DNA from 2 places in the Streptomyces sp. NPDC051109 genome. Region 2 is predicted to be linked to the other one. Evidence: predicted binding sites of a transcription regulator. Region 2 holds the regulator's gene; the other holds the start of a gene.
The links. The regulator HrcA, encoded in region 2, represses chaperone genes, less so after heat shock. The targets are predictions, from matches to a motif close to TTNGCACTCNGNNNNNCNGAGTGCNAA.
Positions count from the first base shown of each region.

Region 1 (14,605 bases), on a different contig from region 2:
GCAGCCCCCGCTGGACCAGCAGCGCGTACAGGATCAGCACCGCCATGACCCCGGCCAGCCCGAGCTCCTCGCCCACCGTGGTCAGGATGAAGTCGCTGCGCCCCGCGAAGCCGATCAGCTCCGGGTGCCCCATCCCCAGCCCCGTCCCCGACATGCCGCCCGTGCCGAAGCTGAACAGCGCCTGTGCGGACTGGTCCGAGACGACCCCCGGCGGCCGCTCCTTCCAGTAGTACGACAGCGGCTCCAGCCACGCGGCCACACGCCCCTTGACGTGCGGTTCAGTGGAGCCCACCACGAAGGCGCCGACCCCCGCCATGAGCAGGCCCGTCACGATCCAGCTGGTGCGCTCGGTGGCGACGTACAGCATCACCACGAACACACCGAAGAAGATCAGCGACGTACCCAGGTCCCGCTCGAACACCAGCACCAGCAGCGACACGATCCACACCGTGACGATCGGCCCGAGCTGGCGCATCGGAGGCAGCCGCATGCCCAGGAACTTCCGGCCGGTCAGGGCCAGCGAATCGCGGTGGATGACCAGGTAGCCCGCGAAGAAGATCGCGATCATGATCTTCACGAACTCGCCCGGCTGGAGCGAGAACCCGAACAGGATGATCCAGCGCTTCGCGCCGTACGTGTCCGCACCGAAGAACGCCGGCGCGATCAGCAGCACCAGCGCGACCGCCATCGTGATGTAGATGAACCGCTGCAGCAGCCGGTGGTCCCGCAGCAGCGCCACCACCGCCAGGCACGCGGCCACGCCGATGACCGTCCACTGCAGCTGCCCCGGCGCGTTCGCGTCGCCGCCGTACCGCGCGATGTACGACTGGTCCAGCCGGTGCAGCAGCACCAGCCCCAGCCCCGACAGCAGCATGGCGAGCGGGAAGACCAGCGGATCCGCGTACGCCGCGAACCGGCGCACGCCCAGGTGGCCCACCAGCGCCAGCAGCGTCATGCTGATCGTGAAGCCGGTCAGGTTGGCGGGCAGTTCGCCGTTCATCGCCAGGCCGGCGCTCGCGTGCCCGAAGACGGTGAGGGCGACGACGAAGACGAGGAGCAGCGCCTCGGTGCGGCGGCGCGAGCCGGCCGTCGTGAGCGGTCTCAGTCCACGCACGGTATGCCGCCACCGTCGATGGAGGGGGCGGCGGCGGAACCGCCCGCTCCCGCTCCCGCCGAGGGGGCGGCGGCAGCCGGTCCCGGAGGCGCCCCCGGTGCGCCGCTCGGGCTCGGAGCGGCCGCAGAGGCGGAAGCCCCCGGTCCGATCTGCTCGGCAATGAGGCGCTTTATCTTCATATCGTCTACGACGTTTATGTCCTCGCCATGGTTCCTTCCGAACCGCTCGACGGGCAGTGTCGTGAACGCCACCTTGCCGCCGGACAGGTTCTTCGCCTGCTTCACGAACGACATCAGGTCCCAGCCCGCGTCCGTCACCACGTCCTGTTTCGCGGTGTCGACCAGCTTCATCAGTTTGGCCGGATCGGTGAAGGTCCCGGCCGAGTTCAGCTTCTGCGCGGCACCCGCCAGGAAGGCCTGCTGCCGCCTCGTCCGGTCCAGATCGCCCATGTCCAGGCCGTGCCGCTGGCGTACGAAGGCCAGGGACTGCTGACCGTTCAGGCTCTGTCGGCCCGCCGGGAAGTCGGCGCCCGAGTACTTGTCCCGCACCGGCTTCTTCAGGCACACCGGCACGCCGTCCAGCGCCTGGGCGAGGTGGTAGAAACCGGCCAGGTTGAGTTCGGCGAAGTGATCGACCGGGACGCCCAGGAAGTTCCGTACCGTCTCGATCTGTACCTTGCGGCCGGCCTCCCGCCCCTCGCGCTCCAGCCGGCGCCGGTCCTTGACGCCCTGGGCCGAGAGCCGCTCCTCCTCCTCGGCCTTCGCCAGTCCGTACGCCTTCTTGATCTTGTCCTTGCCGTGTCCCGGTATGTCGACGAAGTCGTCGCGCGGGACCGAGAAGGCCTTCGCCCGGCTGCCGTCGCCGGGCACGTGGAGCAGGATCAGCGTGTTCGCGTTGTAGCCGCCGATGTCGGAGCTGCCGGCGTGCAGTTTGTCGAGGACCTCCTCCGGCAGTTTCTCGCCGTTCTGGTCGCGGCGGCTGTCCAGGCCCATCAGCAGGATGTTGGTGTCGCCGTACTTCGACTTCTCGGCGCCCTCCAGGGCCTTGGAGCTGCCGATGCTGCCGGCGAGGTCCCGGTACACGTACCAGGCGCCGGCGGCGGCCATGACGGCCAGCGCGCAGACGGCGACGAGCAGGGTACGGGCGATGCGGAACCGGCGTGGCCGGGGGCGGCGGGGCCGGCGGGCGGGATGGCTGGTCTTCCTCCGGTGCGCGCTCATGCCAGTCGATGGTGGGGGACGGGTGCTGAAGGAGTCCTGAGAGTCCTGAAGGGACGTTCAGAACGCCCAGGACCCGCAGGGCCCTCGTCGCCCTCGGCGCTCTGGGGGGCGGGGCGGGGCCGGGGCCGCCCCGCCGGGCGGCACGCGCAGCACGAAGCGGATGCCGCCGCCGGCCGTCGACGGCAGCGCACGGGCCTCCCCTCCGTGCGCGCGGGCGATCTCGCGGACGATGGCCAGGCCGAGACCCGTACCGCCGCCCGCGCGGCCGCGGTCCGGGTCCAGGCGGACGAACCGCTCGAAGACCCGGTCGCGGTCCTCCACCGGGATGCCGGGGCCGTCGTCCTCGACCTCCAGCACCGCCCAGCCGCCCCCGCCGGGGTCCGCCGGCTCGGTGGCCGCCCGTACGACGACCCCCGTACGGGCGTGCCGCAGCGCGTTGTCCACCAGGTTGGCCAGCGCCCGCTCCAGCCGCGCCGGATCCCCGGCCGCCGGTACGGGCACCTGCGCCTCCAGCCGGAGCGGAACCCGGGGGGCCGGCCGCCGGGCCAGGTCCTCCGCGGCCAGCAGCGCCAGGTCGACCGGCTCGGTCCGGGGGCGCGGTACGGGGCCGCCGTCGAGGCGGGCGAGCAGCAGCAGGTCCGCCGCGATGCGCTGGAGCCGCTCGGTGTCGGCCAGTGCGGCCGCGACCGACTCCCGGTCGGGGCGGCCCTGGGCCAGCGCCACCTCCAGCCGGGAACGGACTGCGGCCAGCGGATTGCGCAGTTCGTGCGAGGCGTCCGCGGTGAACTGCCGCTGCCGGGCGTCGGACCGCTCCAGCCGGTCGAGCGTGTCGTTGACGGTCCGGGCCAGCCGGGCGATCTCGTCCGCCCCGCCGGGATCCGGAACGCGACGGTCCAGCTCGCTGGCGGTGACCGCCGCGAGTCCGGTCCGGATCGCGGTGACGGGGCGCAGGGCGTGCCCCGTCACCCACCAGGCGAGGGCCGCCGCGAAGCCGATCAGCGGGGGTGCGCCGGCCAGCAGGCCGAGGGCGATGGCGCGGGTCGCGTCGTCCACGTCGCCGAGCACGGTGACGGCGTACACCTCGTGCCCGCCCGGCGCATCGAGCGCGACCGCAGCGCGCCGCTCCGCGCCGGGGCGCGCGGGCGGGAGCACGGCGGAGCGGGAGTCCTCGCCGGATGCGCCGGATGCGCCGCGCCCGGGCGGTCGCAGGCCGCCGAGGCCGGGATCGTCCCGGAGGTCCCCGGTGGAGGCGACGATCCGCCCCTGGGCGTCCCGTACGAGGACCAGGTCCACCCCGCCCTCGGGCGCGGGCAGCCGCCCGCCGGGCGCGGGCCCGCCGGGGGAAGCCTGGCCGTCGAGCTGGGCTGCGACCTTGCGGGCGGCGAGCTCGGTGCGGCCGGTGGTGTTGTCGAGGAGGTTGGCCCGCAGCAGGGTGTGGAGCCACAGCCCGCCGGCGCCCAGGACCGCGGCCATGGCGAGCGCGGCGGCCAGCGCCGCCCGCCGCCGGAGCGGCCCCCGGCTCGTTCTAGCCACCGTCGGGAGCCATGCGGTAGCCGGTGCCGTGCACGGTGAGGATCGAGCGGCGGCCGAAGGGGGCGTCGACCTTCTTGCGCAGGGAGGACACGTACACCTCGACGATGTTGGGGTCGATGGCGTGCGGGGTGTCCCACACCTGGTCGAGGATGTCCTGCTTGGCGACGGCCCGGCCGGGCTGTTCCATCAGGCAGGCGAGTACGCCGAGTTCGCGGGCGGTGAGCTCGATGTCGTGCGTACCGCGGCGGCAGCGGCGGCCGGCGGGTTCGAGGACGAGGTCGCCGGCCTGGAGGGTGTGGTGGGGGTCGGCGGCCCCGGCGGCTCCGGCCGTCCGGCGGGCGAGGGCGCGGAGCCGGGCGGCCAGGACCACGAACGAGAAGGGCTTGGTGAGGTAGTCGTCGGCGCCGGAGTCGAGGCCCTCGGCCTCGTCGTACTCGCCGTCCTTGGCGGTCAGCATCAGGACGGGCGTGGGGTCGCCGTCGGCCCGCAGGCGGGCGCAGATCTCGTAGCCGCTGAGGCCGGGCAGCATCAGGTCGAGCAGGACGGCGTCGTACGAGCCGGTCCGGGCGAGGTCCAGCCCGCGGTGGCCGTCGTGGGCGAGGTCGACCCAGTGCCCGTCGGCGGAAAGGCCGCGCCGCAGCGACTCGGCGAGGCCTTCTTCGTCTTCGACCACGAGAATGCGCACGCCCCAAGCGTCACATACCGCCCACCTCGGGCGCCCGGCCCGGCCCCGGGGGTGCCCTGATCCGGACCATCCAGCGGAGCGTGTTGGCACTCCGCTTGACCGAGTGCTAATCGCCGGAATAGTCTCGCACCTGGCACTCGCCACCGGTGAGTGCCAACACAGCGACGGGCAGGTCCGGCACCCGCGACGACGGATCCACCTGGTCGCCACCTCAGACAGTTAGCCCCGTGAGATCTCCGAAGGGGGAGGTCGGATCGTGACGACCACCAGCTCCAAGGTTGCCATCAAGCCGCTTGAGGACCGCATTGTGGTCCAGCCGCTCGACGCCGAGCAGACCACGGCTTCCGGCCTGGTCATCCCGGACACCGCGAAGGAGAAGCCCCAGGAGGGCGTCGTCCTCGCCGTGGGCCCGGGCCGCTTCGAGGACGGCCAGCGTCTCCCGCTGGACGTCAGCGTCGGCGACATCGTGCTGTACAGCAAGTACGGCGGCACCGAAGTGAAGTACAGCGGCGAGGAGTACCTCGTCCTCTCGGCTCGCGACGTGCTCGCGATCATCGAGAAGTAATTCACCGAAGCATTGCTTTGAGCTGCGCCCCTGGTCACCCCGCTGATTGCCGGGCGGCAAGGGGCGCAGTTCGTTAAACCCGAGTTTTCGAGAGGGCTGAACCGCTCCCATGGCGAAGATCCTGAAGTTCGACGAGGACGCCCGTCGCGCCCTCGAGCGCGGCGTCAACAAGCTGGCCGACACGGTGAAGGTGACGATCGGCCCCAAGGGCCGCAACGTCGTCATCGACAAGAAGTTCGGCGCCCCCACCATCACCAACGACGGTGTCACCATCGCCCGCGAGGTCGAGCTGGACGACCCGTACGAGAACCTGGGCGCGCAGCTGGTGAAGGAGGTGGCGACCAAGACCAACGACATCGCGGGCGACGGCACCACCACCGCCACCGTGCTGGCCCAGGCGCTGGTCCGCGAGGGCCTGCGCAACGTCGCCGCCGGCGCCTCCCCGGCCGCCCTGAAGAAGGGCATCGACGCCGCGGTCAAGGCCGTGTCCGAGGAGCTCCTCGCGACCGCCCGCCCGATCGAGGACAAGTCCGACATCGCCGCCGTGGCCGCGCTCTCCGCGCAGGACCAGCAGGTCGGCGAGCTCATCGCCGAGGCGATGGACAAGGTCGGCAAGGACGGTGTCATCACCGTCGAGGAGTCCAACGCCTTCGGCCTGGAGCTGGAGTTCACCGAGGGCATGGCCTTCGACAAGGGCTACCTCTCGCCGTACATGGTGACCGACCAGGAGCGTATGGAGGCCGTCCTCGACGACCCGTACATCCTGATCAACCAGGGCAAGATCTCCTCCATCCAGGACCTCCTGCCGCTGCTTGAGAAGGTCATCCAGGCCGGCGCCTCGAAGCCGCTGCTGATCATCGCCGAGGACGTCGAGGGCGAGGCGCTCTCCACCCTCGTCGTCAACAAGATCCGCGGCACCTTCAACGCGGTCGCCGTCAAGGCCCCCGGCTTCGGCGACCGTCGCAAGGCGATGCTCCAGGACATGGCCACCCTCACCGGTGCCACCGTCATCGCCGAAGAGGTCGGCCTCAAGCTCGACCAGGCCGGTCTGGACGTCCTCGGTTCCGCGCGCCGCGTGACCATCTCCAAGGACGACACGACCATCGTCGACGGTGGCGGCAGCCACGACGAGGTCCTCGGCCGCGTCAACCAGATCAAGGCCGAGATCGAGTCCACGGACTCGGACTGGGACCGCGAGAAGCTGCAGGAGCGCCTGGCGAAGCTCGCCGGCGGCGTCTGCGTCATCAAGGTCGGCGCCGCCACCGAGGTGGAGCTCAAGGAGAAGAAGCACCGCCTTGAGGACGCCATCTCGGCGACCCGCGCCGCGGTCGAGGAGGGCATCGTCTCCGGCGGTGGCTCCGCGCTCGTCCACGCCGTGAAGGTGCTGGAGGGCAACCTGGGCCTGACCGGCGACGAGGGCACGGGTGTCGCGGTCGTCCGCCGCGCCGCCGTCGAGCCGCTGCGCTGGATCGCCGAGAACGCCGGCCTTGAGGGTTACGTCATCACCTCGAAGGTCGCCGAGCTCGACAAGGGCCAGGGCTTCAACGCCGCCACCGGCGAGTACGGCGACCTGGTCAAGGCCGGCGTCATCGACCCGGTCAAGGTCACCCGCTCCGCGCTGGAGAACGCCGCTTCCATCGCCTCCCTGCTGCTCACGACCGAGACCCTGGTCGTCGAGAAGCCGGCCGAGGACGAGGGCGACGCCGGTCACGGCCACGGTCACGGCCACAGCCACTGACCCCGGTCGCGCGGCTGGACAGCTGAATAGCTGAAAGGGCCCCGGTCGCCCCGCCTTCACGGCGGCGGTGACCGGGGCCCTTCCCGTGACCGGAAACCGGAAACCGGAAACCGGTGAACGGTGAACGGTGAACTACATCGCGCCCAGTTCCCTCATCAGGCGCATGGCGTCGTAGTGCCACCAGCCTTCCTTGATCATTCCGTCCTCGCAGCGGAAGACCGTCGTGCCGGTCATCGTGCATTCCTTGCCGGTCGGGGCGATGCCCATGAACTCGCCCTTGTGCTTGCCGTTCCAGGTCCACAGTGTGGTGACGTGGTCGTCCTGCGCCATCTGGGCGTCCCGCGTGAAGGTGAAGTCGAAGGCGCTGCGCCACGCCTGCACGTCCTCGCGGATGCCGTCGCGGCCGACCTTGACCTCGGGCCGGCTGATGTCGTGGTCCCGGTAGTCCACCGCGAAGATCTCGTCCACGACGGACATGTCGCCCTTCACGGCGACCTCGTCGAACATGCGGTTCGCGAGCAGCGTGTTGAGGTGCTCGTCGCGGACGACGTCCAGGTTGGTGAACCGGGGCATCCCGTCGCAGAGGGCCATCATCTCCTGGAACATCGTGTCCGTCTCGGGGAGGTGAGAGTTCTTCATGGCCGCTTCGTACGACGGGAATTCGACGATGTCGAGGAAGTGGGAGTCGGATTCCCGGTCCCGGCCCACCACCGAGTGGGACACGGTGCGCTTGCCCTTCGTCTTCGCCAGGTACCGGTCGATGACCTCGTTGACGGCCTCGGGCCTACTGGTCTCATAATCGACTATTTGTACGAATGTCATGGCGTGCTCCCGCGCTGGATGGGACACGTCCAGTTTAGGGAGATTTCACCCGGTCGGCCGGTTTCAGGACCGGCCTACCCGCGAGTCGCCGGGGTTACTGCGGGCCGTACTTGCGGCCCGTCCGGGAGGACACCCCGCCCAGCAGCCCGCGCGGCGTCAGCTTCACCAGGCCCATCAGCGCCTTGTACCGCGGATCCGGGATCGAGACCGTCTTGCCGCGCGCCAGGTCGTCCAGGGCCGCCGCCACCAGCTTGTCCGCGTCCAGCCACATCCAGTTGGGGATGTTGTCGGTGCCCATGCCGGCGCGCTGGTGGAACTCGGTGCGGACGAAGCCGGGGCACAGGGCCATCAGCCGTACGCCCGATCCGGACAGGTCCCGCGCCGCGCCCTGCGTGAACTGCACGACCCAGGCCTTGCTCGCCCCGTACGTGCCGCGCGGCACGAACGCCGCCACCGAGGCCACGTTGACGACGCCGCCGCGGCCGCGCGAGCGCATCGACTCGGTGGCCGCCGAGGTCAGCCGCAGGACGGCCTCGACGTGCACCTTCAGCATGGTCAGCTCGTCGGCCATGGAGACCTCGAGGTAGCGCCCCTTGTTGCCGAAGCCCGCGTTGTTGACCAGCAGGTCCACCGGGTGCGTACGGTCGCCGAGGCGGTGCTCGACGGCCGCGATGCCCTCGTCGGCGGACAGGTCGGCGGCCAGCACCTCGGCCTCGATGCCGTGCCGGTCGTGCAGCTCGGTGGCCTGCTCGCCGAGCCGCTTCGTGTCGCGGGCCACCAGCACGAGGTTGTGGCCCTGGGCGGCGAGCCGCCGGGCGAATGCGGCGCCGATGCCCGCCGTGGATCCAGTAATCAACGCAGTCGTCATAGGCGCAACCTAGCCGCCCACGGCGACAGCTCAAGAGGAGCCCGCCGGGCGGTACCCCTTCGTGACGCACGGCGCCGCGCGTCGTCGCTTCCCGCTGCGGAACCGCTACTTCCGGCTACGAACAGCCGCTTTGACCTCCGCATTCGGCCCCTTGGGCCCGCCCGCGCCGCTACTCCGGTACTACTGCCCGTACTTCTCCACGTGGGCGAGGGCCGTCTCGTGCCACTCCGGCGCCATGGCCGAACCCGCCGCCAGGGTGCGCGCGAGCAGCGACCGCTCGGTGGTGAACGCCCGGAACCACAGCCCCACCGTCACGTCGTGGTCCGGCCGTCGGACGATCTCGACGGCGTCGCCGGGGGAGACCGGACCCTCCTGGATCACGCGCAGGTACGCACCCGGCCGCGCGGCCCGCGTGTACCGCTTGACCCAGCCCCGCTCGCCGAGCGCGCCCTGGAAGGTGCGGCACGGGATGCGGGCCGAGGCCACTTCGAGGACGAGCCCGCCCGTGCCGACCCGCCAGCGCTCGCCGAGCAGTGCGCCCGTCAGGTCCAGGCCGGAGGTGGTGAGGTTCTCGCCGAACAGCCCGGCGGGCAGTTCGCGGTCCAGCTCGCCCTCCCACCAGTCGAGGTCCTCGCGCGCGTAGGCGTAGACGGCCTGGTGGTCCCCGCCGTGGTGGCGCAGGTCGCAGACGTCGTCGCCCCTGAGGCCGCCGGCGCCGATGCCCTTGGGCCCGGGAGGGGACACGTGGACCGGGCCGGGGACGGGGTGCTTGCCGATACCGGTCAGCCCGCCCGGTGCGTCGGTGTGGTCGACGGCCGTCGCGCGGCCGAGGTTCACGGAGACGACGCGCAGGGTGGCGGCGGGCGCGCCGGAGGTGCCGGAGGCGCCGGGAGCAGTGAGGGCCATGAGGGCCACCGTAGTCCAGCAACCTCAAAGGGTCACGAGAATATTCGCGCTGCGCTCAAAGCAGGGCTTATGCTCGAAGGATGATCGAGGCACGTCATCTCCGGGTGCTGCGCGCCGTCGCCGGCACCGGGTCCTTCTCCGCCGCCGCCCGCGAGCTCGGCTGCACCCAGCCCGCCGTCTCCCAGCAGATGAAGGCGCTGGAGCAGTCGGCCGGCACCCCGCTGCTCGTCCGGGCCGGCCGCGAGATGCGACTGACCCAGGCCGGTACGGCCCTGGTCCGGCACGCCGCCGGCATCCTCGCCGGGCTGACCGCCGCCGAGGAGGAGGTCGCGGCCATCGCCGGGCTGCGTGCGGGCCGGGTCCGGCTGGTGTCCTTCCCCAGCGGGAGCTCCACGCTGGTGCCGACGGCGCTGGCCGCGATGCGCGCAGAGCACCCCGGCACCCGGATCTCGCTGGTCGAGGCGGAGCCGCCGCGGTCGGTGGAGATGTTGCGCGAGGGCGACTGCGATCTGGCGCTGGCCTTCCGGTACGCCTCGGCCTCCCCCTCGGCCGGCGGCCCGGCCGCCGAGGGCGAGTGGGAGGACCTCGTGGTGCGGCCCCTGCTCACGGACCGGCTCGTCGGGCTGGTTCCGGAGGGGCACCGGCTGGCGGGGGCCGAGCGGGTGGGCATGGCGGAACTGGCCGATGAGCCCTGGATCGCGGGCTGTCCGCGCTGCCGCCGCCATCTGGTGGAGGTGTGCGAGGAGGTGGGCTTCACCCCGCGCATCGACTTCGCGACCGACGACTACCCGGCCGTGGTCGGCCTGGTCGCCGCGGGGCTGGGCGTCGCCGTACTGCCGGAGCTGGCGGTGGAGTCCGTACGGGCCAAGGGCGTGAGCACGCTGGCCGTGGAGCCGGCGGTGGAGCGGGAGGTCGTGGCGCTGACCCTGCCCGACCTGGCGCGCGTCCCGGCCGTGGCGGCGACCCTCGCCGAACTGGAGCGGGCCGCCACGCGCTGACCGTACGGCGGTACGGCCAATCGCGTGACGTTCCGGTTCGCGTACGGGTTGAGGAAACGTTCCTTCGTGCGTTTCGGCGAACCCCGGATCAGTGCGGCGGAAGGGGTCCGATCGTGCTCGATGCGGGGATCAGGCGATGGCGCGCGCGTCCCATCAGCTCTTCGCGCTCATCCTCGGTGAGGCCGCCCCACACTCCGTAGGGCTCGCGGACGGCCAGTGCGTGCGCGGCGCATTCCGAGCGCACCGGGCATCTCATGCAGACCTCTTTAGCCGAGGCCTCGCGCGCACTCCTGGCCGCGCCCCGCTCGCCTTCCGGGTGGAAGAAGAGGGAGCTGTCGACCCCCCGGCAGGCGGCCAGCAGCTGCCAGTCCCAGAGGTCGGCGTTCGGTCCGGGGAGGCGGGAGAAATCTGCCATGGGTAGTCCTCTTGGTGCCGGTACTGAGACGGATACGGTCCAAGTCTCCACACCTACTGTCGTAGTAGATGTAAATATGACTCATTGGGAATCTAGCCTCAGACACGTGCCAAAAGGAAGAAAAGCCGCCAAATAGGGCATAGCTCCAGATGGAGGACACGCGGAGAGTGGCATCCGCGTCGTGTTCGCTTCCTCACGTAGAGTGCCGAAGGTGTCCGTCCAACCCGTAACTCTTTCGAGTGACCATCGTTGAGAGTGCGAAGGCGGTTGAACCAAGAAGTTCCCGGACAGGTGTCCGAGGGCATCGACCGCACAGGTGACGATACGTACCAGCCTGGAGGCTCAAGGTGACGCGCATCAGCAGCTGCGGAGGGCGGGCATGACATCCGTCCTCGTCTGCGACGACTCCCCGCTTGCCCGAGAGGCGCTCCGTCGCGCGGTTGCCACCGTGCCCGGCGTCGAGCGTGTGACGACGGCTGCCAACGGCGAGGAAGTCCTCCGCCGCTGGGGTGCCGACCGCTCCGACCTGATTCTGATGGATGTACGGATGCCGGGGCTGGGCGGTGTGGAGACGGTGCGCCGGCTGCTCTCGGCCGATCCGGGCGCCCGCATCATCATGCTGACGGTCGCCGAGGACCTGGACGGGGTGGCCCTCGCGGTCGCCGCCGGCGCCCGGGGATACCTGCACAAAGACGCCTCGCGCGCCGAACTGCGGGCCACGGTCACCCAGGCCCTCGCCGACCCGACCTGGCGACTGGCACCGCGCCGGCTCCGCTCGGCCGAGATGGGCGCCGCGCCCACGCTCACCGCGCGCGAGATCCAGGTGCTGGAGGGCATGAGCCATGGCCGGTCCAACGCGGAGATCGGGCGCGAGCTCTTCCTCTCCGAGGACACGGTCAAGACGCACGCCCGCCGGTTGTTCAAGAAGCTCGGCGCCTCGGACCGGGCGCACGCCGTGGCGCTCGGGTTCCGCTGGGGCCTGGTCCGCTGACCGCGAGACCGCAGGCCGGATGCTGAGAGCGGTCCCGTCCGCCACCGGCGGGCGGGGCGGCACGCCGAGCGCCCGGGCTGTGGGTCCGCCCGCGTGCCCGCCCGCGCGTCCCGCCGCCTTCGGCGGTGCGCGGCCGCCCCCGGCCACCCCTGCGCGCGCCCGTCGTGAGCTCGTCCGTTCCCGTCCCGCCGTACCCGGTGCGCACCCGGGGATGGGCGGGGCACAATCGGGGGACGTGTCGCTTCGCGCGCGATGCCGCATGCTTGAGGTGTGGCGCATTTTCTGGGATGGGGCCTCGGGGAGTATTCGGTCGAGCGGGAGGGGAGGGCGCAGTGACGAGCTCAGGCGCACCCGCTCATAACGCTTCGACGCACAACACGGGCCGTGGTGCCGCGAATGCTCCGGCGCCAAGGCACCATGGATTGATGCGCGACGACGAGGCCCAGGGGTCACCCACGGCCACAGGCTCCACCGGCGCCGCCAGAGGCGGCAGCGCGGGGCCCGTCAGCGCGCTCGTACGACGGGCGGTCGAGGGTGACGAGCAGGCGACGCACGATCTGCTCGCCTTCGTGCACCCGCTGGCCATCCGCTACTGCAGAACCCGGCTCTCGCGGCTCCCCGGCGACGCCCGCCACTTCGTGGAGGACCTCGCACAGGAGGTCTGCGTCGCCGTCCTGATGGCGCTGCCGCGCTACCGGGACACCGGCCGGCCCTTCGAGGCCTTCGTCTTCGCCATCGCCGCGCACAAGGTCGCCGACCTGCAGCGGGCCGCCATGCGGCATCCGGGCAGCACGGCCGTGCCCTCCGACGAGATGCCGGAGCGGCCGGACGACTCGCTCGGTCCGGAGGAGCGGGCGCTGCTGAGCAGCGACGCCGCCTGGGCCAAGAAGCTGCTGGCCAACCTCCCGGAGAACCAGCGCGAGCTCCTCGTACTGCGGGTGGCGGTCGGCCTGACGGCCGAGGAGACCGGGCAGATGCTCGGGATGTCCCCCGGTGCGGTGCGGGTGGCGCAGCACCGCGCGCTCAGCCGGCTGCGCGCGCTCGCCGAGCAGTAGATCCCCGCATCCTCGTAGGAACAGACGAAACTTCTGCTTGACCTTGGTCGTGGAATGAGACGCGTCGGGATCCCGTTAGCATGGACATCCGCGCTGAGCAAGACCATTTGGGAAGGTGTCATGACCGCCGACGGAGTGCCCGACAAATTCGCCACGCTCGGACTGACCTACGACGACGTCCTGCTGCTGCCGGGCGCGTCGGACATGGCGCCCGACGAGATCGACACCTCTTCCCTCATCTCGCGCAACGTCCGAGTGAACGTGCCGCTGCTGTCCGCCGCCATGGACAAGGTCACCGAGGCCCGCATGGCCATCGCGATGGCCCGCCAGGGCGGCGTCGGCGTACTGCACCGCAACCTGTCCATCGCCGACCAGGCCAACCAGGTCGACCTGGTCAAGCGCTCCGAGTCCGGCATGGTCACCGACCCGATCACGGTGCACCCCGACGCGACGCTCCGCGAGGCCGACCAGCTCTGCGCCAAGTTCCGCATCTCCGGCGTCCCGGTCACCGACTCCGCGGGCAAGCTGCTCGGCATCGTCACCAACCGCGACATGGCCTTCGAGTCGGACCGCAGCCGCCAGGTGCGCGAGGTCATGACCCCGATGCCGCTGGTCACGGGCAAGGTCGGCATCTCCGGCGTGGACGCCATGGAGCTGCTGCGCCGCCACAAGATCGAGAAGCTGCCGCTGGTCGACGACGCGGGGATCCTCAAGGGCCTCATCACGGTCAAGGACTTCGTCAAGGCCGAGAAGTACCCGAACGCCGCCAAGGACAAGGACGGCCGCCTCCTGGTCGGCGCCGCGGTCGGCGTCGCCGGCGACGCGTACGACCGCGCCCAGGCCCTGATCGAGGCGGGCGCCGACTTCATCGTCGTCGACACCGCCCACGGCCACTCCCGGCTCGTCGGCGACATGGTCGCCAAGATCAAGTCGAACTCCTCCGTCGACGTCATCGGCGGCAACGTCGCCACCCGCGACGGCGCCCAGGCGCTGATCGACGCCGGCTGCGACGGCATCAAGGTCGGCGTCGGCCCCGGCTCCATCTGCACCACCCGCGTCGTCGCCGGCATCGGCGTCCCGCAGGTCACGGCCATCTACGAGGCCGCGCTCGCCGCGAAGGCGGCCGGCGTCCCGGTCATCGGCGACGGCGGCCTGCAGTACTCCGGCGACATCGCCAAGGCGCTCGTCGCGGGCGCCGACACGGTGATGCTCGGCTCGCTCCTCGCGGGCTGCGAGGAGTCCCCGGGCGAGCTGCTCTTCATCAACGGCAAGCAGTTCAAGTCGTACCGCGGCATGGGCTCGCTCGGCGCGATGCAGTCCCGCGGCGACCAGCGCTCCTTCTCCAAGGACCGCTACTTCCAGGAGGGCGTGGGCGGCGACGACAAGCTCATCCCCGAGGGCATCGAGGGCCAGGTCCCGTACCGCGGCCCGCTCTCCGCGGTCGTGCACCAGCTCGTCGGCGGCCTGCGCCAGTCGATGTTCTACGTCGGCGGCCGCACGGTGCCGGAGCTCCAGGACCGCGGCCGCTTCGTCCGCATCACGTCGGCGGGCCTCAAGGAGAGCCACCCGCACGACATCCAGATGACCGTCGAGGCGCCGAACTACAGCCGCAAGGGCTGAACCGACAGCGCGTGAAGGGGGCGGGTCCGGCCGGACCCGCCCCCTTGTCGTTGCGTCCGTACAGCGGTCACCGGA
Region 1 is NZ_JBITFF010000003.1:449,449-464,053, reverse strand. It holds gene ACIBAD_RS07895 (FtsW/RodA/SpoVE family cell cycle protein) at 1-1,114, opposite strand, end outside; gene ACIBAD_RS07890 (LCP family protein) at 1,102-2,334, opposite strand; gene ACIBAD_RS07885 (sensor histidine kinase) at 2,392-3,867, opposite strand; gene ACIBAD_RS07880 (response regulator transcription factor) at 3,860-4,552, opposite strand; gene groES (co-chaperone GroES) at 4,809-5,117, shown strand; gene groL (chaperonin GroEL) at 5,227-6,855, shown strand; gene ACIBAD_RS07865 (ester cyclase) at 6,988-7,677, opposite strand; gene ACIBAD_RS07860 (SDR family oxidoreductase) at 7,772-8,545, opposite strand; gene ACIBAD_RS07855 (MOSC domain-containing protein) at 8,726-9,397, opposite strand; gene ACIBAD_RS07850 (LysR family transcriptional regulator) at 9,532-10,449, shown strand; gene ACIBAD_RS07845 (WhiB family transcriptional regulator) at 10,538-10,864, opposite strand; gene ACIBAD_RS07840 (response regulator transcription factor) at 11,244-11,855, shown strand; gene ACIBAD_RS07835 (sigma-70 family RNA polymerase sigma factor) at 12,281-12,910, shown strand; gene guaB (IMP dehydrogenase) at 13,031-14,530, shown strand.
Region 1: a site for HrcA is predicted at 4,636-4,662, ahead of groES (co-chaperone GroES). Genes of this name have one in related genera too.

Region 2 (14,605 bases):
GGCTCCGCGCGCGGCGGGACCAGCTCGTCCAGGAACCCGTAGCGCGGCCGCAGCGCCTCGGGGGCCGTGCGCCACCAGTGGGCCACCTCCGGCCAGCCCGGGGCCGAGAGGGAGCCGCCGAACTCCTGGACCGACAGGGCCGCCGTCAGGCCCGCGAAGGCCAGCCGGTCCGCCAGCGGCCAGCCCGCCAGGGTGCCGGTGACGAAGCCCGCCACGTAGACGTCCCCCGCCCCCGTCGGGTCCAGCTCCTCCACCGCGATCCCGGGGACCTCCGCCGTCTCCCCGGTCCGCCCGTCCACCGCGTACGAGCCCTCCGCGCCCATCGTCACCACCGCGACCGGCACCTTCTCGGCCAGCGCCCGGGCCGCGGCTCTCGGACAGTCGGTCCGCGTGTACCGCATCGCCTCCCCCGCGTTCGGCAGGAAGGCCTCGCAGTGCTCCAGGTCGGGCAGTGCCCCGAGGTCCCAGCGGCCGCTCTCGTCCCACCCGACGTCCGCGAAGATCCGCGCCCCGCACCGCGCCGCCTCGGCGATCCACGGCTCCGTCCGCCCCTGCGCCAGCGAGGCCACGGCCGCCCGGGTGCGCGGTGGACACTGCGGGAACGGCCCCGGGCCGGCCGGGGGCGGTGCCTCGTGGCCGTGCGAGACCATCGTGCGCTCGCCCTCGTACGCCATCGAGACCGTGACCGGGCTGTGCCAGCCCGCGATGGTCCGCGACATCGACAGGTCGATGCCCTCCCCCTGCGCCAGTGCGTCCCAGCAGTACTCGCCGTAGTGGTCGTCGCCGAACGCCGCGGCCAGCGAGGTGCGCAGGCCGAGCCGGGCCAGGGCGGTGGCCATGTTGGCCACTCCGCCCGGGCTGGAACCCATGCCGCGCGCCCAGGACTCCGTACCGCGCACCGGGGCCGAGTCGAGGCCGGTGAAGATGATGTCGAGGAAGACCGTGCCGGTCAGGTAGACGTCGAAACCCGGTTCCAGGGGGCTGCGCAGCGGACCGAGCGGGTCCACGGCCGCGGCGGCGCTGTCGAGCGGGTCCAGGGCTGCGCTGCGGCTGGTGCGGCTGTCCCGACTGGTCACGGTGATCTCCCCGGCTGGTGCGAAGGCTCGTTTCTGCAAGCGGGCGTGCAGTGGAAAGCTGCCAGCCTTGCCCGCCCCAGGCAGGGCCAAAACACAGTGTGGCGCACATCACTCTCGTGGCGCTCTTCTCCGGGTCGTTGAGCACTTGATAGACATGGGGACCGCGGCCTCGCGGAACATCCCGCCCCACCTGCGCACCACCGGGAAAGAGCCGTGTCCGACAACACCTCCGCGCCGCCCGCCGCCTGGCCCCTGGTGGCCCTCTTCACGGCGGGGTACGTCGCCCCCTACCTGCTTCCCACCGTGGTCGGACGCCTCGACTCCCATCTCCCGCTGAGCCCCGCCCAGGCCGGGCTCGTCGGCACGGCCCTGCTGCTCGGCTCGGCCACGGCCGGGTTCACCCTGGCCTCCCGCATCCCCCGCCGCGGTCCGCGCTCGCTGGCCCGGCTCGGGCTGCTGCTCGCCGCCCTGGGCTACGGCACCGCGGCCTCGACCTCGCTGCTCCCGCTGGTGGTCGCGGGCGTGGTGGTCGGCGGCTTCGGCTCCGGCAGCGCCACCGCCGTGGCCGCCGCCGGGATCGCCGGGCACCGCGATCCGCACCGCGTCTCGTCCCTCGGCCTGCTGTCGGTCTCGGCGACTGTGGGGGCCCTGTACCTGACCCTGCCGCACCTCGGCGGCGGACACGGGCTGCCGTTCGCGGCCATCGCCCTGGTCGCGGCACTGGCCTGGCCGGCCACCGGCCGGCTCGGCGGGCCCACCCGCCCGGGGCCTGCCGTACGGGGCTCCGGACGGCCTCCGTACCCGCGCGCCGGGGCGGTGCTGGCGGGCTGCCTGCTGTTCTGGTCCCTGACCCAGGAGGCCCTGTGGGGCGTCAGCGGCCGGATCGGCGCCGAGCAGGCCGGGCTGTCCGAGGCCGCGCTGGGCGCCGTCTTCGCGGTGGCGCTGGGCGCGGGACTGCTCGGGGTCACGGGCGCTTCCGCGTTCGGCACCCGGCTGGGGCGGGCGGTCCCGATCGGCGCGGGCACGGCGGCGATCGCGGGCTGCGTGGTGCTGACCTCCTCCGCGGACGGGCTCACCGGGTTCGCGGCCGGGGAGATCCTGTGGAACGCGGTCTACCCGGTCGTCCTCTCGTACGTGATCGGCCTCGCGGCCGCCTTGGACCCGCGCGGCCGCTGGGCGGTCTTCGCCGGGGCCGCCTCCTCGCTGGGCACGGCCTGCGGCCCCGTGGTGGGCAGCCTGCTCGCCGAGGCGTTCGGGTTCCCGGGCATGGGGCTCGTGCTGGGCGGGCTGCTACTCGCGGTGGCCGGGCCGCTGACCGTCGTCGCCCTGCACGCGGGCCGGAGCGCGGCGGACGGGACCGGGGTGCCGGACCTCCGCATCGAAGCCCCGGCCGCGGCGGTGCTTCCCGCTCCCGGTCCCGGGAAGCCCCGCCGGGTGCTGCTGCTCTCTCCGGCGGCCCGCCGCTCCCGCGACCGGCGCCGCGACGCCTCCGGGGTCTAGCTCCGCTTCGGCAGGGGCACCCGTACGAGGTCCGCGGCGATCGTCAGCTCGCCGTCGAAGCCGGCTGCGCGGGCCTGGCGTTCGAACTCCTGCGGGTCCGAGTAGCGCTGCGAGAAGTGCGTGAGCACGAGGTGCCGTACGCCCGCGTCCCGCGCGGTCCGGGCCGCCTGGCCGGCGGTCAGGTGCCCGTGGTCGGTGGCGAGCGCCTCGTCCTCGTCGAGGAACGTGGACTCGATCACCAGCATGTCGCAGCCCGCGGCGAGCTCGTCCACGCCGGGGCACAGCCGGGTGTCCATGACGAAGGCGAAGCGCTGTCCCGGCTTGTGCTCGCTGACGTCGTCGAGCGTGACCCCGCCCAGCTGCCCCTCGCGCTGGATCCGGCCCACGTCCGGCCCCTTGATCCCGTGCCGCGCGAGCAGTTCGGGCACCATGCGGCGCCCGTCCGGCTCGGTGAGCCGGTAGCCGAAGGACTCCACCGGGTGCGAGAGCCGGCGGGCTTCCAGGACGTACGAGGACCCCCGGGCCAGAGCCCCGTCCGCGGCCACGGGCTCCTCGCGGAGCGCGACGGTCTCCCGGTAGGCGGTGGCGTACCGGAGCCGGTCGAAGAACCTCTGTCCGGAGGCCGGGTAGTGCGCGGTGACGGGGTGCGGGACCCGGTCCAGGTTGATGCGCTGGATCACCCCGGCGAGCCCGAGGCTGTGGTCACCGTGGAAGTGGGTGACGCAGATCCGGTTGATGTCGTGCGCGGCCACCCCGGCGCGCAGCATCTGGCGCTGGGTGCCCTCGCCGGGATCGAAGAGGATGCCCTCGCCGTCCCAGCGCAGGAGGTAGCCGTTGTGGTTGCGGTGGCGGGTGGGCACCTGGCTGGCGGTGCCCAGCACCACGAACTCTCGTACGGACACGGTGTTATCCGGGGGGCCACTGGAGGCCGCGGCCGCCGAGGAGGTGCGCGTGCGCGTGGAAGACGGTCTGGCCGGCGCCGGCGCCGGTGTTGAACACGACGCGGTAGCCGTGGTCGTCGAGCTTCTCGTCGGCCGCGATCCGCCCGGCCTCGCGCAGCAGGTCGGCGGCGACGGCCGGCTCGGCGGCGGCGAGCGCGGCGGCGTCGGGGTAGTGCACGCGGGGGATCACGAGGACGTGCGTCGGCGCCTGCGGGTTGATGTCCCGGAAGGCGAACGTCGTCTCGGTCTCCCGGACCACGGTCGCCGGGATGCTCCCCGCGACGATCTTGCAGAACAGGCAGTCCGCCTGCGGTTCCCCGGCCATTGCTTCGCCTTCCGTGACAGCGGCGTTGACGGGCCGTCGACGCCGACGTTGATCAGTCCGGGCATCGTATCCGGCGCCGTCGGCGCCCTCATGTGCGTTTCAGGACCAGCGGCCGGTACGCGCCAGCAGGACCGCCGTCGCCGCGGTGCCGGCGGTGGAGGTGCGCAGGACCGAGGAGCCCAGCCGGTAGGGGTGGGCCCCGGCCTCCGCGAAGACGGCGAGCTCCTCCGGGGAGACCCCGCCCTCGGGTCCGACGACCAGCACGATGGAACCGCCGGCCGGGAGTTCGGCCGTGGCCAGGGCGCCCGAGGGGGTGTCCCGGTCCTCGTGGAGGACCATCGCCAGGTCGGCCCCGGCCAACAGCGCCGCGACCTGCTTGGTGGTCATGGCCTCCGCCACCTCCGGGAAGCGGACGCGGCGGGACTGCTTGCCCGCCTCCCGGGCCGTGGCCCGCCACTTGGCCAGGGACTTGGCGCCGCGGTCGCCGCGCCACTGGGTGATGCAGCGCGAGGCCTGCCAGGGGACGATGGCGTCCACGCCGGTCTCGGTCATGGTCTCGACGGCGAGCTCGCCGCGGTCGCCCTTGGGCAGGGCCTGGACGACGGTGATCCGGACCTCCGGCTCGGGTTCCTCCGCGATGGAGTGCAGGTCCATGACGACCAGCCGGTCCTTGCCCTCGGCGGCCTTGACCACGCCCTCCGTCCAGTGACCGCGCCCGTCGGTGAGGACCACGTCCTCGCCCGGGTTCAGCCGTTTCACGGAGACCGCGTGCCGGCCCTCCGGGCCGTCGAGCACGAACTCCGGCCCCGCGGGGACCTCTTCGACCACGAACACGGGGGCGGTCATGACGTACTCCTGTCGTTCATCGACTTCAACGCGGATCGGGCCTCGGCCAGTTCGGCCGCCAGCACCTCCACCAGCTCCCCCGCGGGCAGCGCCCGCGCCAGCCGGTGCCCCTGGCCCGCCCACAGGGCCATGCCCTGCGGGTCCCCCGCCGCGGCGGCCGCCTTGCGCAGTCCGCTGGTCATGTGGTGGATCTGCGGGTAGGCGGCCGGGGCGTACGGCCCGTGCTCCCGCATGAACCGGTTCACCAGGCCCCGGGCCGGCCGCCCCGAGAACGCCCGGGTGAGCTCCGTGTGGGGGAACAGGGGGTCCGTCAGGGCCTGCTTGTGCAGCGGGTGCGCCCCCGATTCGGGGCAGGCCAGGAACGCGGTGCCGAACTGCGCCGCCTCCGCGCCCGCCGCCAGCAGCGCCGCGATCTGCGAGCCCCGCATCAGCCCGCCCGCCGCGATGATCGGGAGCGCCACGGCCTCCCGTACCTGCGCCACCAGCGCGAGCAGGCCCACGCCCGCCGTGCCGTCGGCCTGCGGGTCGTCGCGGTGGGTGCCCTGGTGGCCGCCCGCCTCCACGCCCTGGACGCAGACGGCGTCGGCGCCCGCCGCCTGGGCGGCGCGTGCCTCGTCGGCCGAGGTCACGGTGACGACGGTGTACGTGCCCGCCTTGCGCAGGGCGGCCAGGACGGCGGGCGCGGGCACGCCGAGGGTGAACGAGACGACGGGGACCGGGTCTTCGAGGAGGATCGCGAGCTTGGCGTCGTAACCGTCGTCGCTGGTGCCGATGATGTCCTCGTCGGCCAGGGACAGCTCGTACCAGCTGGCCTCCCCGGCCAGCTGCCCGCGGTACGCCTCCACCGCGGCGGGGTCCACGTACCCGGTCTGCGGCATGAAGAGGTTCACGCCGAACGGGCGCCGGGTGAGCGCGCGCAGCTGCTTGATCTCCTGGTACATGCCGTCGGCGGTCTTGTAGCCGCCGGCCAGGAAGCCCAGGGCGCCCGCCTCGCACACGGCGGCGGCGAGCGGCGGACAGGAGGCGCCGCCCGCCATGGGAGCCTGCACGATCGGGTGGGGGGAGAGACCGTACGGTGCGGAGGACATGCCCTGCATCGTGCCACGTCCCGCTCACCGGGCCGAATCACGGCATTCGCCTGGCATAGTCCGCTTCCCCGGCGTCGTCCGGATCCATGCGGCGAGCCCGGTCCGGGGCTTCCCCGGACCGGGCTCGTACGTCTGCCGAAGGGCCGGTCAGCGGCCGTTGAAGGCGTCCTTCAGGCGGCTGAACAGTCCCTGCTGGCCCGGCGCGAACTGGCCCATGGGCCGCTCCTCGCCGCGCAGCTTGGCGAGCTGTCGCAGCAGCTCCTCCTGCTGGGCGTCCAGCTTGCCGGGGGTGGTGACCTCGACGTGGACGATCAGGTCGCCGCGGCCGCCGCCCCGCAGGTGCGTGACGCCGCGCCCGTGCAGCGGGATCGACTGGCCGGAGCCGGTGCCCGGGCGGATGTCGATCTCCTCCATGCCGTCCAGGGTCTCCAGCGGGCACTTGGTGCCCAGGGCCGCGGCCGTCATGGGGATGGTCACCGTGCAGTGCAGGTCGTCCCCGCGCCGCTGGAAGGTCGGGTGCGACAGCTCGTGGATCTCCACGTACAGGTCGCCGGCGGGGCCGCCGCCGGGGCCGACCTCGCCCTCGCCCGCGAGCTGGATCCGGGTGCCGTTCTCGACGCCGGCCGGGATCTTGACCGTCAGGCTGCGGCGGGAGCGGACCCGGCCGTCGCCCGCGCACTCGGGGCACGGGGTCGGGACCACGGTGCCGAAGCCCTGGCACTGCGGGCAGGGCCGCGAGGTCATGACCTGGCCCAGGAAGGACCGGGTGACCTGCGAGACCTCACCGCGCCCACGGCACATGTCACACGTCTGCGCCGAGGTGCCGGGGGCGGCGCCCTCGCCGGAGCAGGTGGTGCAGACGACGGCCGTGTCGACCTGGATGTCCTTGGTGGTGCCGAAGGCGGCCTCGTCCAGCTCCAGGTCGAGGCGGATCATGGCGTCCTGGCCGCGGCGGGTCCGCGAGCGCGGGCCGCGCTGCGAGGCCTGGCCGAAGAAGGCGTCCATGATGTCGGAGAAGTTGCCGAAGCCGCCCGCACCGAAGCCGCCCGCGCCCGCGCCGCCCCCCGAGGAGGACAGCGGGTCGCCGCCGAGGTCGTAGACCTGCTTCTTCTGCGGGTCCGAGAGCACCTCGTACGCCGCGTTGATCTCCTTGAAGCGCTCCTGCGTCTTCGGGTCCGGATTCACGTCCGGGTGGAGTTCACGCGCGAGGCGGCGGAAGGCCTTCTTGATCTCGTCCTGCGATGCGTCGCGGCGCACGCCGAGAACGGCGTAGTAGTCCGTGGCCACTTACGACTCCGCCAGGATCTGTCCGACGTAACGTGCCACTGCGCGTACCGCTCCCATCGTTCCGGGGTAGTCCATGCGGGTCGGTCCGACCACGCCGAGTTTGGCGACAGTCTCGCCGCCCGAACCGTAGCCGACCGAGACGACGGACGTGGAGTTCAGTCCCTCGTAGGCATTCTCATGCCCGATCCGTACGGCCATTCCCGACTCGTTGGCCTCGCCCAGCAGCTTGAGGAGCACGACCTGCTCCTCCAGCGCTTCGAGCACCGGCCTGATCGTCAGGGGAAAATCGTGTCCGAAGCGCGTGAGATTGGCGGTTCCGCCGATCATCAACCGCTCCTCGGCCTCCTCGACCAGCGTCTCCAACAGGGTGGAGAGCACGGTCGACACCGTGCCGCGGTCCTCCGGGTCGAAGGACTCCGGCAGGTCCTGCACGAGCTGCGGCACGTCGGTGAACCGGCGGCCGACCACCCGGCTGTTGAGCCGCGCCCGCAGATCGGCGAGCGAGGTCTCGCCGAACGGTGACTGGCAGTCGACGAGCCGCTGCTCGACCCGGCCCGTGTCGGTGATCAGCACGAGCATGAGCCGGGCCGGGGCCAGCGACAGCAGCTCCACGTGCCGGACCGTGGACCGGGTCAGGCTCGGGTACTGGACGACGGCGACCTGCCGGGTCAGCTGCGCGAGCAGCCGCACGGTGCGGCCGACGACGTCGTCGAGGTCGACGGCGCCGTCGAGGAAGTTCTGGATGGCCCGGCGCTCGGGCGTCGACAGCGGTTTGACCCCCGCCAGCCTGTCGACGAAGAGCCGGTAGCCCTTGTCCGTGGGGATCCGTCCGGCGCTGGTGTGGGGCTGGGCGATGTAGCCCTCGTCCTCCAGCACGGCCATGTCGTTGCGCACGGTGGCGGGCGAGACGCCGAGCCGGTGCCGCTCGGTGAGCGCCTTGGAGCCGACCGGCTCCTCCGTCCCGACGTAGTCCTGGACGATGGCGCGCAGCACCTCGAGTCTGCGTTCGCTGAGCATCGCGCACACCTCCAGCTGGTCGTCGTCGCTCGTCACGGTCGGTTTCATCGGCTTCGTTGGCACTCCGGGCGTTCGAGTGCCAGAGATCCCCCGGCCAGTGTACGGCCGGGTAGTCAGGCCCTGGCAAGGGCGGCCCGCCAAGGTAGCGTCGCGGCATGGACGTGCGTTGGGAAGAGGCGGGCTGGGAGCGGCTGACCGGGCGGACCGGACGGCGCCGGCTCCCGGTGTGGGACTGCACCGTGGGACTGGTGGTGGGGGACGATTCCGTGCTCCTCGTGGATCCGGGTTCGTGCGTGCGCGAAGGCGCGCAGCTGCGGGCCGAGGCGGAGCGGCTGACGGGCCGGCGCGTGACGCATATCGCATTCACGCACGGACATTTCGATCACGTACTGGGCGTGGCCGCGTTCGCCGGGGCCGAGGTGTTCGGGGCGGTCGGGCTGGACGCCGAGCTGTCGACCGGCCGGGAGGAACTGCGCGCCAGTGCGGTCCTGCAGGGGCTGGCGGAGGACGAGGCCGCCGAGGCGGTGGACCTGCTGGTGGTGCCGAAGCACTCCGTGTCGGGCGAATGGACGCTGGAGCTGGGCGGGGTGCAGGTGCTGCTGGCCAACGTCGGGCCCGGGCACACCCCGCACGACCTCGCGGTGTTCGTACCGGGCGAGCGCGAGACGGTGTTCTGCGGGGACCTCGTCGAGGAGTCGGGCGAACCGCAGGCGGGCGGCGACGCGGTGCCCGCGCAGTGGCCGGCGGCGCTGGACCGGCTGCTTTCGCTGGGCGGGGACGACGCGCTGTACGTGCCGGGTCACGGAGCGGTGGTCTCCGCGGGCTTCGTCCGTGAGCAACGCGACACACTGGCACGGCGGTTCGGCGTGTCGGGCCCGTGAGCCCGCGCTCTCTCCTACGCTCGGCCGGATGCGCGAGTACTCCCCCGACCTGACCCCGCAGTGGAAGCGCCCCAAGCCGGTGCCGGAGGTGCCGGCGGACACCGACCTGGTGGTCGAGGTGGCGGGTACGGACTTCTGCGGCGCGGTGGTGGCCTGCGAGGCGGGCACCGTGACCCTGGAGGACCGCTTCGGCAAGCGGCGGGTGTTCCCGCTGGAGCCGCGGGGGTTCCTGCTGGAGGGCGCCGTGGTGACCCTGACCCGCCCCTCACGGGCCCCTGCGGCGCCCTTGCGCACGGCGTCGGGCTCGGTGGCGGTCCCCGGGGCGCGCGCCCGCGTGGCGCGCGCCGGGCGGATCTACGTCGAGGGGCGGCACGACGCGGAGCTGGTGGAGCGGGTCTGGGGCGACGACCTGCGGATCGAGGGCGTGGTGGTGGAGTACCTGGAGGGCGTCGACGACCTCCCGGCGGTGGTCGCGGACTTCGCCCCGACGGCCGGCGCCCGCCTGGGCGTCCTGGTGGACCACCTGGTCCCGGGCTCGAAGGAGTCCCGTATCGCGGCGTCGGTGACCTCGTCGGACGTCCTGGTCGTCGGCCACCCGTACGTGGACGTCTGGCAGGCGGTGAAGCCGTCCGCGCTGGGCATCGCCGCGTGGCCGGTGGTCCCGCCGGGCCAGGACTGGAAGACGGGCGTCTGCAGGGCGCTGGGCTGGCCGGAGAACACCGGGGCCGCCTGGCAGCACATCCTGTCCCGCGTGCGGTCCTACAAGGACCTGGAGCCGGTGCTGCTGGGCCGCGTGGAGGAACTGATCGACTTCGTCACGGCGCCGGCCTGAACTACGGCAGCGTGCCGAACTCCGCGATCGTCCACGGCGGTCACCTCCGCGCCCTCCACCTCTGTCGCCGGGCATGCGGCAGAAGACGATGGACGGCCAGGCCGCACCTGCCCGCATGCGCAGCGATTCACCCCGTGGAGTGATCAGTCCACCAGGTCACGGACCACGGCGTCCGCCAGGAGGCGCCCGCGCAGGGTCAGGACCGCGCGGCCCGCCTCGTACGGGGCGGCCTCCAGCAGGCCGTCGGCCAGGGCGCGGCGGGACGCCGCGAGGCCGGCCGGGGCCAGCAGGGACAGCGGGACGCCGTCCACCAGGCGCAGCTCCAGCAGGATCCGCTCCACCCGGCGGTCCTCCTCGGACAGGAGCTCTCGGCCCGCGCCCGGGGAGCGGCCCTCCGCGAGGGCGGCGGCGTAGGCGCCGGGGTGCTTCACGTTCCACCAGCGGACCCCGCCCACGTGCGAGTGGGCTCCGGGGCCCGCGCCCCACCAGTCGGCCCCGCGCCAGTACAGCTCGTTGTGCAGGCAGCGGCCGGCCTCCGAGGTGGCCCAGTTCGAGACCTCGTACCAGGAGTACCCGGCCTCGGCCATCACCGAGTCGGCGATCAGGTACCGGTCGGCGTGCACGTCGTCGTCGGTCATCGGGACCTCGCCGCGGCGGATCCGTCGGGCCAGCTGGGTGCCCTCCTCCACGATCAGCGCGTACGCGCTGATGTGGTCCGGGCCGGCGCCGAGCGCGGCGGCCAGGGAGGCCCGCCAGTCCTCGTCGGTCTCACCGGGCGTGCCGTAGATCAGGTCCAGGTTCACGTGCTCGAAGCCCGCCGCCCGCGCCTCCGCGACGCAGGCTTCCGGCCGCCCGGGGGTGTGCGTGCGGTCGAGCACCTTCAGGACGTGCTGCTTGGCGCTCTGCATGCCGAAGGAGACCCGGTTGAAGCCCCCGGCCCGCAGCTCCGCCAGGTATTGCGGGTTCACCGACTCCGGATTGGCCTCCGTGGTGACCTCGGCGTCCTCGGCCAGCCCGAACTCGTCCCGGATCGCCGCGAGCATCCGTACGAGGTCCGCGGCGGGCAGCAGGGTCGGCGTACCGCCGCCCACGAACACCGTGCGCACGGCGCGCGGGTCGTCGCCGAGCACCTTGCGGGCGAGGCGGACCTCGTCGATCAGGGTGTCGGCGTAGTTCTCCCGGGAGGCGAGCACGCCGCCGGTACCGCGCAGCTCGGTCGCGGTGTAGGTGTTGAAGTCGCAGTACCCGCACCGCGTGGCGCAGTACGGGACGTGCAGGTAGAACCCGAGCGGCCGGTCTCCGCCGCCCGCCAGGGCATGCGACGGCAGCGAGCCGTCTTCGGGCATGGGTTCACCGTCGGGCAGTGCGGAAGGCATGCCCCCATTGTCCCGCACCCGGGCCGGGGGCCCGGCCGCTCGCCGCCGCCCCCGGGTCCCTCGTACCTCCCGCTGCCGCCCGCCGCCGCGCTACGCCTCGCGCGAGCCCTCGTACATCTCGTCGATCAGGTGCTTGAACTCACGCTCGACGGCCGGCCGCTTCAGCTTGAGGCTGGGCGTGAGGTCGCCGTGCTCCACGTCGAGGTCGCGGGGCAGGATCCGGAACTTCTTGATCGTCTGCCAGCGCTGGAGGCCCTCGTTGAGGGTCTGGACGTACGTCTCGATCAGCCGGTTCGTCTCCGCCGCGGCCAGGACCTCGGCGTACGTCTTGCCGTCCAGCCCGTTCTCGGCGGCCCAGACCATGATCGACGGCTCGTCGAGCGCGACCAGGGCGGCGCAGAAGTTCCGGTCGGCGCCGTGCACCACGATGCTCGACACGTACGGGCAGATCGCCTTGAACCGGCCCTCGATCTCGGCCGGCGCGACGTACTTGCCGTTCGAGGTTTTGATCAGGTCCTTCTTGCGGTCCGTGATGCGCAGGTAGCCGTCGGGCGAGAGCTCGCCGATGTCCCCCGTGTGCAGCCAGCCGTCCTCTTCCAGCACCTCGGCGGTCTTCTCGGGCTGCAGGTGGTAGCCCTGCATGATGCCGGGGCCGCGGAGCAGGATCTCGCCGTCGTCGGCGATGCGGACCTCGGTGCCGGGGAGGGGCTTGCCGACGGTGCCGGTGCGGTAGGCCTCGCCGGGGTTGACGAAGGAGGCCGCGCTGGACTCGGTGAGCCCGTAGCCCTCCAGGATGTTGATGCCGGCGCCGGCGAAGAAGTAGCCGATCTCGGGGGCCAGGGCGGAGGCGCCGGAGACGGCGGCGCGCAGCCGGCCGCCGAAGGCCTCGCGGAGCTTGGAGTAGACGAGCGCGTCGGCGATCTTGTGCTTGGTGGCCAGGCCGAAGGGGACCGCGGCGCTGCCGGTGCGCCGGTAGTTGTCCTGGGTGGTCTTGGCGTACTCGCGGGCCACGCCGACCGACCACTGGAAGATCTTGTACTTGGCGCCGCCGCCGGCCCGGGCCTTGGCGGCGACCCCGTTGTAGACCTTCTCGAAGATGCGGGGGACGGCCGCCATGTAGGTGGGCTGGACCACCGGCAGGTTCTCGATGATCTTGTCGATGCGGCCGTCGACGGCGGTGACGTGCCCGACCTCGATCTGGCCGGAGGTCAGGACCTTGCCGAAGACGTGCGCGAGCGGCAGCCACAGGTACTGGACGTCGGTGCTGGAGATCATGCCGGTGGCGACGGTGGCCTTGGCCATGTACGACCAGTTGTCGTGGGGGAGCCGTACGCCCTTGGGGCGGCCGGTGGTGCCCGAGGTGTAGATGAGGGTGGCGAGCTGCTCGGCGCCGATGGCCCCGATCCGCTCCCTGACCGCCTCGGGATGCTTGGCGAGGTACTCGTTGCCGCGCGCCTCCAGGTCGGCGAGGGAGAGCACCCAGCCCTCAGGATCGCCGGCGGCCGGTACCGCGTCGGCCGCCTCCAGGACCACCACGTGGGCGAGCTCGGGCAGGTCGGCGCGGCGCTCGCGGGCCTTGGCGAGCTGGGACGCGTCCTCGGCGATCAGCACGCGGCTGGCAGAGTCGGAGAGGATGAACGCCGACTCCTCGGCGTTGGTGCTGGGGTAGATCGTGGTCACGGCACCGCCGGCGCACATGACGCCGAGGTCCGAGAGGATCCACTCAACGCGGGTGTTGGAGGCGAGCGCGACCCGGTCCTCGGGCTGCAGGCCCAGGTCCAGCAGGCCGGCGGCGATGCCGAAGACCCGCTCGGCCGCCTGTCCCCAGCTCATCGACTTCCAGTCGTCGGGGCCGCTGCCGCCGGCCGCGGGCACCGGGAACCGGTAGGCCTCGGCGTTCGGCGTGGCGGCGACACGCTCAAGGAAGAGGGCCGCCACGGTGGGCGGGCGGTTCTCGATCAAGGTCTGTGTGTCGCTCACGGACGTCCTCCGGACCACGCGGCAGGGCCTGCCATTCAGGGGCTTGTAACTGGCGAGTAACCATCGAGCAGTGATCAGACTAGGTGCCCTCCGGCCAGGGCGTAAGAGTCCGCGAGCGGCCGATTCATAACGAAACAGGCCCCCGCGCTCTTGCGCGGGGGCCTGTTTCGCACGGCGTCGGTCGCAGCGGCTACTTCTTCTTGCCGGCGGACTCGTCGCTGGAGAGGACGGCGATGAAGGCCTCCTGGGGCACCTCCACCGAGCCGACCATCTTCATGCGCTTCTTGCCTTCCTTCTGCTTCTCCAGCAGCTTCCGCTTACGGGAGATGTCACCGCCGTAGCACTTGGCGAGGACGTCCTTGCGGATGGCGCGGATGGTCTCGCGGGCGATGACGCGCGAGCCGACGGCCGCCTGGATCGGCACCTCGAAGGCCTGCCGCGGGATGAGCTCGCGCAGCTTGGCGACGAGCCGCACGCCGTACGCGTACGCGGCGTCCTTGTGGGTGACGGCGGAGAAGGCGTCGACCTTGTCGCCGTGCAGCAGGATGTCGACCTTGACCAGGCTGCCGGACTGCTCGCCGGTGGGCTCGTAGTCGAGGGACGCGTAACCGCGCGTCTTGGACTTCAGCTGGTCGAAGAAGTCGAAGACGATCTCCGCGAGGGGCAGGGTGTAGCGGATCTCGACCCGGTCCTCGGAGAGGTAGTCCATGCCGAGCAGCGTGCCGCGGCGGGTCTGGCAGAGCTCCATGATCGCGCCGATGAACTCGGTGGGCGCGAGCACGGTGGCCCGGACGACCGGCTCGAACACGTCCGAGATCTTGCCCTCGGGGAACTCGCTCGGGTTGGTGACCTGGACTTCCTTGCCGTCCTCCAGGACGACGCGGTAGACCACGTTCGGCGCGGTGGCGATCAGGTCGAGGCCGAACTCGCGCTCCAGGCGCTCGCGGACCACGTCCAGGTGCAGCAGGCCGAGGAAGCCGACGCGGAAGCCGAAGCCCAGCGCCGCCGAGGTCTCCGGCTCGTAGACGAGCGCGGCGTCGTTGAGCTGGAGCTTGTCCAGGGCCTCGCGCAGGTCGGGGTACTCGGAGCCGTCGAGCGGGTAGAGGCCCGAGAAGACCATCGGCTTCGGGTCCTTGTAGCCGCCGAGGGCTTCGGTCGCGCCGTTGTGCAGGCTGGTGATCGTGTCACCGACCTTGGACTGACGGACGTCCTTCACGCCGGTGATGATGTAGCCCACCTCGCCGACGCCGATGCCGTCGGCCGGGGTCATCTCCGGGGAGGAGACGCCGATCTCCAGCAGCTCGTGGGTGGCGCCCGTGGACATCATCCGGATGCGCTCGCGCTTGTTGAGCTGGCCGTCGACCACTCGGACGTACGTCACGACGCCGCGGTACGAGTCGTAGACCGAGTCGAAGATCATCGCGCGGGCGGGGGCGTCCTTGACGCCGACCGGGGC
Region 2 is NZ_JBITFF010000004.1:90,393-104,997, forward strand. It holds gene ACIBAD_RS09230 (PfkB family carbohydrate kinase) at 1-1,037, opposite strand, end outside; gene ACIBAD_RS09235 (MFS transporter) at 1,290-2,576, shown strand; gene ACIBAD_RS09240 (ribonuclease Z) at 2,573-3,478, opposite strand; gene ACIBAD_RS09245 (histidine triad nucleotide-binding protein) at 3,483-3,842, opposite strand; gene ACIBAD_RS09250 (16S rRNA (uracil(1498)-N(3))-methyltransferase) at 3,942-4,688, opposite strand; gene ACIBAD_RS09255 (nitronate monooxygenase) at 4,685-5,776, opposite strand; gene dnaJ (molecular chaperone DnaJ) at 5,924-7,063, opposite strand; gene hrcA (heat-inducible transcriptional repressor HrcA) at 7,064-8,080, opposite strand; gene ACIBAD_RS09270 (MBL fold metallo-hydrolase) at 8,236-8,961, shown strand; gene ACIBAD_RS09275 (DUF3097 domain-containing protein) at 8,990-9,793, shown strand; gene hemW (radical SAM family heme chaperone HemW) at 9,937-11,169, opposite strand; gene ACIBAD_RS09285 (AMP-dependent synthetase/ligase) at 11,260-13,149, opposite strand; gene lepA (translation elongation factor 4) at 13,340-14,605, opposite strand, start outside.